Regions from separate parts of the Streptomyces yatensis genome, predicted to be linked through region 1. Evidence: riboswitches for the same ligand, from Rfam matches in the RefSeq annotation. Region 1 holds a riboswitch; the other holds the start of a gene.
The links. Region 1 has a riboswitch for S-adenosylmethionine ahead of thrC (threonine synthase). Riboswitches for the same ligand answer to the same signal wherever they lie in the genome.
Positions count from the first base shown of each region.

Region 1 (3,427 bases):
TTGGTCACGCCGACGGTCACCCCGCCCGCGGTCTCCGCGAAGATCCCCTCGGTGCGGGCGAGCAGCTTGATCGCGTCGACGATCTGCTCGTCGTTCACGTCCTCCACCGCGCCGCCCGTGCGGCGGGCGATGTCCAGGACGTACGGGCCGTCCGCGGGGTTGCCGATGGCCAGTGACTTGGCGATGGTCTGCGGCTTCTGCGGCCGCACGACGTCATGGCCGGCCTTGAAGGCGGCGGAGACCGGGGAGCAGCCCTCGGCCTGGGCGCCGAAGATCTTGTAGGGCTTGTCCTCGACCAGCCCGATCGCGATCAGCTCCTTCAGCCCCTTGTCGATCTTGGTGAGCTGGGAGCCGGAGGCGATCGGGATGACGATCTGGTCCGGCAGCCGCCAGCCGAGCTGCTCGCAGATCTCGTAGGCCAGGGTCTTGGAGCCCTCGCCGTAGTACGGCCGCAGATTGACGTTGACGAAGCCCCAGCCCTCGCCGACCGGGTCGCCGATCAGCTCGCTGCAGAAGCGGTTGACGTCGTCGTAGGTGCCCTCGATGCCGACCAGCTCACCGCCGTAGACCGCGGCCATGACGACCTTGCCCGCCTCCAGGTCGTGCGGGATGAAGACGCAGGAGCGGAAGCCCGCCCGGGCGGCCGCGGCACCGACCGCGCCGGCGAGGTTGCCGGTGGAGGAGCAGGAGAGGGTGGTGAAGCCGAAGGTGCGGGCGGCCTGGACGGCGATGGCGACGACCCGGTCCTTGAAGGAGTGGGTCGGGTTGCCGGAGTCGTCCTTGATGTGCAGCTCACCGGTGACGCCGAGCTCACGGGCGAGGTTGTCGGCCTTGACCAGCTGGGTGAAGCCCGGGTGCAGGCTGGGCAGGTCCGCCACGTCCGCCGGGACGGGCAGCAGCGGGGCATAGCGCCAGATGCTGTTCGGACCGGCCTCGATCCGCCGGCGCAGCCCCTCCGGGTCGCCGGCCGGCAGCTCGTACGCGACCTCGAGCGGCCCGAAACAGACCTCACACGCGAAGATCGGGCCCAGATCGAACCGCTCACCGCACTCCCGGCAGGACAATGCGATGGCGGGACCGAAGGCACCGGAGGCGTCGGAGGCGGAGGACGCGGAGGAAACAGTTGAGCTTTCTACTGACTGCACAGCCATGGATGGCGAGGCCCTTTCTCCTCATCTTCCTCGCGACGCATTTCGCCACGAGACGGAATTGGCACCTTCCCGAGCTGGGAGCCTCGCTGCGGAATGCGAGATCAGCTGGAGGGTTGCCGGGGCTTCAACGGGCCGTTCCCTCTGCCCCTCTGGATGAGCGGTATGGCACCGGGCGGACCCGGGCGTTTGTCAGCACGGCATCATCACGGGCTTCCTCGGTAAACACCGAGGTCGACCCCGACATACGACGGTCACGTGCGTTGTTCAAGACTGTAACCGAAGGCCCGGATGGTTGAGCTAGCCGTCCGAAGCGCGAGATGGATCACAGCGACCACGGCAGGGAGAGACACAGGTGCTGGAAGAGGTGGAGCACTGGCTGAAGCACCGCTCCTGGTCGGCCGACGACCGGCCGCTGGACCGCCTGCTCGACGCGAAGCGGGGCTCGGCGACGACCCTGAGCGTGGTCCTGCCCGCCCTGAACGAGGAGGCCACGGTCGGCGAGATCGCCGCGATCATCCGCCGGGAGCTGATGGGCGAGGCGGCGCCGCTGGTGGACGAGCTGGTGGTGCTGGACTCCGGCTCGACGGACCGCACCGCCGAGGTCGCCGCGGCGGCGGGCGCCACCGTCGTCCCCCGCGACTCGCTGCTGCCCCGGCTGCCCGCGCTGCCCGGCAAGGGCGAGGTGCTGTGGCGGTCCCTGCTGGCCACGCGCGGCGACATCATCTGCTTCATCGACGCCGACCTGCGGGAATTCGATCCGCGCTTTGTCTCCGGGATCGTCGGGCCGCTGCTGACCGACCCCGCGCTGCAGCTGGTGAAGGGCATGTACGACCGCCCGCTCGGCGATGTGGCGGGCCAGGGCGGACGGGTCACCGAACTGGTCGCCCGCCCGCTGCTGAATCTGCACTGGCCCCAGCTGGCCGGATTCGTCCAGCCGCTGGGCGGTGAGTACGCGGCCCGCCGCACGCTGCTGGAGCGGCTGCCCTTCCCGGTCGGCTACGGGGTCGAGCTGGGGCTGCTGGTCGACGCGCTGCACACGGTGGGCCTCGACGCGCTCGGCCAGGTGGACATCGGGGTGCGCAAACACCGCCACCAGGACGGGCTGGCGCTGGGCCGGATGGCCGCCGCGATCTACCGCACCGCGCAGCTGCGGCTGGCCCGGGGCCATTTGGTGCGGCCGCGGCTGACCCAGTTCGACCGGGGCGAGACCGGCTTCGAGCCGCGCACCACGGACGTGGACACCGAGGAACGGCCGCCGATGATCGAGATACCGGAGTACGCGGAGCGGCGCGCGGCGTGACGCACCCGGGCGGCGCGGGATAGCGGCCACTGGTCGGAAACAGGCCGCCCCCTACCGCCTACGGGGCAAGAAACCGTACGTACGTTTGCGCGGGGTCGTGGCTGGCTAGGCTCGCGACATGGCAGTTCCGCGCACCGCTCCGATCCTGGTCGCCTCCAACCGCGGTCCGGTCTCGTACACCCTGGGCGAGGACGGCTCGCTCACCGCCCGGCGCGGCGGTGGCGGGCTGGTCTCCGGCCTCAGCGCCATCGGCCCCGACGCGAACGCGGTGTGGGTGTGCGCGGCGCTCGGGGAGGATGACCGCGAGGCGGCCCGGCGCGCCGGGGACAGCCATCTGAACCCCGGTGACACCGGCGGCCAGCAGGTGCGGATGCTCGACATCGCGCCGGATGTCTTCGCCGCCGCGTACAACGGCATCGCCAATTCGGTGCTGTGGTTCATCCACCATCTGCTCTACCAGACCCCGGTCGAGCCGGTCTTCGACGCGGAGTTCGCCGACCAGTGGGCGGCCTACGAGGCGTATAACGCGGCCTTCGCGGACGCGCTCGCCGAGGAGGCGGTGGACGAGGCCGTCGTCCTGGTGCAGGACTACCACCTGGCGCTGGTGCCCGCGATGCTCCGCGAGCGGCGCCCCGATCTGCGGATCGGTCACTTCTCGCACACCCCCTGGGCCCCGCCGGACTACTACCGGCTGCTGCCGGACGACGTCGCGGCGGGTGTGCTGCGCGGCATCCTCGGCGGCGACCGCGCCGCGTTCCTCACCGAGCGCTGGGCCGGTGCCTTCGCCGACTGCTGCGCGGCCGTGCTGGGCGCGGAGATCGTCCGCGACGGCGACGGCGACAGTGACGGTGACGGGAACGGCGAGGGCGCGGCGACGGCCGTGCGCTTCGAGGGGCGGGAGACCCGGCTGGGCGTCCACGGCCTGGGCGCGGACGCGGACTTCCTGCGGCAGCGGTCGCGGCAGGAGGATGTGGAC
Region 1 is NZ_CP072941.1:5,737,517-5,740,943, reverse strand. It holds gene thrC (threonine synthase) at 1-1,151, opposite strand, end outside; SAM riboswitch class I at 1,170-1,311, opposite strand; gene J8403_RS24180 (glucosyl-3-phosphoglycerate synthase) at 1,504-2,451, shown strand; gene J8403_RS24175 (alpha,alpha-trehalose-phosphate synthase (UDP-forming)) at 2,570-3,427, shown strand, end outside.

Region 2 (3,427 bases), 4.5 Mb from region 1:
GAACCGGCCGGCCGGTTCGGAGTCCGCCCCGCAGACCAGCCGCCCGGTCATGCCGAAGTGCAGCACCACCGTGGGCCCGTCGGTGGGGGCGATCAGCCACTTGCCGTGGCGGCGCGGCGCGGCGAAGCGGCGGCCCTTGAGATCGCGCTTCAGCCGCTGCGCGGTCACCCCGTGCAGCACGCCCGCGTCGGCCACCTCCGCCCGCTCGACGCGGTGGCCCTGGGCGCAGGAGGCCAGCGTCCGCCGGAACCCCTCGACATCCGGTAGCTCGGGCATAGCGTCAGGCTACGCCCGGGGCCTCCGTCGCGCGTTGTGGAGAATCACCCCTTTGGCGGCTTTCATCGGATAAGGTCCAAGTTATGCGATTCATGCGCTTCGCCCCGGGGGCGAGCGGTCGCAGCCATACGCTGTTCGCGGTCACACGGTGTCTGCCGTTCCTGGTCCTGGCGGCGGTGCTCAGCATCGAGCTCTCCCCCGCGCACACCGTCTACACCGGCCCCCTGCTCTCCCCGGCGCCGGCGCTGGCGGCGGTGACCATGGGGCCGTTCGGCACCGGCGGTGTGGCGCTGCTGGCCACCGCGGTGAGCGCGATCACCGCCACCCACAACGGCGTGTGGGGCAGCGAGATGGTGTACGCGAATCTGCTGGCCCTGCTGGTGGTGGCGGTGGCGAGCGTGGCGACCAGCGCGGTGCGGGTGCGCCGGGACCGCGAGCTGGCTCATGTCCGCCGGATCGCCGAGGTGTCCCAGAACGTGGTGCTGCGGCCGCTGCCCGCCCGGATCGGTATCGTGAACACCGCCAGCGTCTATATGGCGGCCGAGCGCGGAGCGCAGATCGGCGGGGACCTCTACGAGGCGATGTGCACCCGCTACGGAGTGCGGCTGATCGTCGGCGATGTGCGGGGAAAGGGGCTGGCCGCGGTGCGGTCCGCCGCGGCCGTGGTGGGCGCCTTCCGGGAGGCGGTGCACTACGAGCAGGACCTGGCCGAGGTGATGCACCGCTGTGCGGCCGCGCTGGGGCGCGAGTACGAGCTGCTGGACCGCTCCCAGCTCCAGGACCCGCAGGAGCTGGAGGAGCAGTTCGTCACCGTCCTCCTCGCCCAGGTGTCGGACGAGTCGCTGGTCGAGCTGATCAACCGCGGCCATCCGCCGCCCCTGGTGATGCGCGAGCGCAAGGTGCGTTCCCTGGACCCGGCGCGCCCGCTGCCGCCGCTCGGCCTGGAGGAGTTCCTCAGCCCTCCCCCGATCTGCGTCGAGACCTTTCCGTTCCTGCCCGGTGACCGGCTGTTGCTGCACACCGACGGCGTGGTCGAGGCCCGCAACCACTACAACGAGTTCTTTCCGCTGCACCGGACCATGGAGACGCTGGACGGCGCCACCCCGGGCGAGTACCTGGACCGGCTGCGCCACGCCCTGGTCCGGCATGCCGAGGGACGGCTGGCGGACGACGCGGCCATGGTCCTCGTCGAGCGGGCCATCGGCGGCGCACGGCGGCCGTTCCGCTGAGCGGGTGTCCACCGTGCCTCCGAGCCGGCATCCACCGAGCCGGTGAGCAGGTATCCAGCGAGCCGGTGAGCCGGTATCCACCGTGCCCGCGGCCCGCGTTGGCCACTTGGGCATGGGTTGACGCCCTCGCGGAGCGCGACGACACTGTCAGGGACGGTCACGATGGTCAGCGCCCACCGTGCGGAATCCCCGCTCGGATGGGTCATCGGCCCCGGCTCGCTGACAGGCAACCCTTCTCCCGCGACGGGGTGCCCCCGGGTGACGACCAGGTTCCGTCGGCGTGGACGGGACAAGCGCGGTCTCGCTGCCTCGCGAGCCCCCGATGATGGGACCGGTGAGATGCCCAGGACCGACAGCGACGGGGGCGGCGCCCGTCGGCGTCCCCGGCCGTGGTCCCCGCTCCTCCGTCGCCATCTGCTGACCAGGCGTCTGCACATCGACCTGCTGCGCGTCTGCAGCGCCGCCAGTCCAGCCGGCTGAATCGACGCGGTCACCGAGCGCGGCCCGGCGCGCCGGAGTCGGGGCTGTCCCGGCACCGGCCCGGCGAACGCGCCGCGCGGGCTTCCCTTCCGTTGTGCCATCGGCGCCGCCCGGACCGGCGGGCCGGGGGCTCCGTCCTTGCCTTGGAGAGCCATGTCCGAGACGTTTCCGGTCAGTTCAGGTCCTGCCGCGCTTCTCGACCCCGACCCGTGCTCACCCCACCCCCGGATCGCCCCGCCCGCCGCGCCGCACCGTTTCCGCAGCCGCATCGGCGTCGACCTCGCCGGTGGCTTCTATCCGGTGCCGCATCGCTATCGGCTCTATCTCTCCGCGAGCTGTCCGCTCTCGCTGCGCGTCTCCATCACCCTCGATCTGCTCGGACTGCGGGACACCGTCGCCACCACCCTCGTCGGCCTCCCGGACGACACCCCCGAAGCGTTCGCCGCACTGCGCGGGGCCTACGAGGCCACCTGGCACCGCTACGGCGGACCGGTGGACGCGCCCGCGCTGTGCGACGGCTGGACCGGACGTGTCGTCAGCAACCACACGCCCGACATCCTGCGCGACCTCGCCGGCCATCTGAGCGACGGCGGCGGACCGGGGCGTCCCCGGCTGCGCCCGGCGCCCCGCGCCGCGGACATCGACGCCCTCCGGGAACACCTCGACGAGGACATCACCCACGCCGCCCGGCAGGCCGGGACGGCGCCCGGGGCGGAGTGCCGGGACGCGGCGCTGGAGCGGCTGCTGACCGCCCTCGGCCGGCTCGACCGCAGGCTGGCGACCGCGCCGTACGCACTGGGCGACGAGCTGACCGCCGCCGATGTGGACCTGTGGGTGGCCCTCGTCCAGCTCGACACCGAGCACCGGCTCCACCTGGACGCCGACGCGGCCCAGCGGGTCTCCCGCCATGGGCGGCTGCGCGGCTATGTGCGGCGGCTGCACGCCCATCCGGCCTTCCACACCACGATTCCGGAGGCCCTCCTGGACGACGTGTCCTGAGCGCGCGTCCGGGACCGGGCGCCCTGTCCGGAGGCTCGGCTCAGGACAGGGCGGCCCGGCTCAGGACAGGGCGGCCCGGGCGTCGCCGAACTCGCTCATCGCCCCGGTCACGATGGCCTCCAGCCGGGCGTGGTGGGCACCGCGCCAGTAGACCCGCTCACAGACGGTGCAGCGGGCGAAGACCTCGTAGGTGCGCCGGGTGCCGTGCTGGAGCAGCTCCCGGACCGACTCCTTGTCGGCGTCCTCCAGCGGGCCGTTGCAGGCGGTGCAGCGGGTCCAGGGCGCCAGGCCCGGGGCGAACCGGCCGAGGACGTCCCGGAGTTGCTCATCGGGGCGGTCGCTGTAGACATACGCCCCGGCCCACAGCTCACGGCGGCGCAGCAGCCCCCGGTCGCGGGAGAGCAGCACCCGGCGCTGGGCGGCGGAGCGCGCGGCCAGCTCGG
Region 2 is NZ_CP072941.1:1,286,298-1,289,724, forward strand. It holds gene J8403_RS04660 (Fpg/Nei family DNA glycosylase) at 1-276, opposite strand, end outside; gene J8403_RS04665 (PP2C family protein-serine/threonine phosphatase) at 360-1,505, shown strand; SAM riboswitch class IV at 1,661-1,807, shown strand; gene J8403_RS04670 (glutathione S-transferase C-terminal domain-containing protein) at 2,139-2,984, shown strand; gene J8403_RS04675 (Mut7-C RNAse domain-containing protein) at 3,045-3,427, opposite strand, start outside.
Region 2: linked by a shared signal. The riboswitch ahead of J8403_RS04670 (glutathione S-transferase C-terminal domain-containing protein) and the one ahead of thrC (threonine synthase) in region 1 are both predicted to bind S-adenosylmethionine.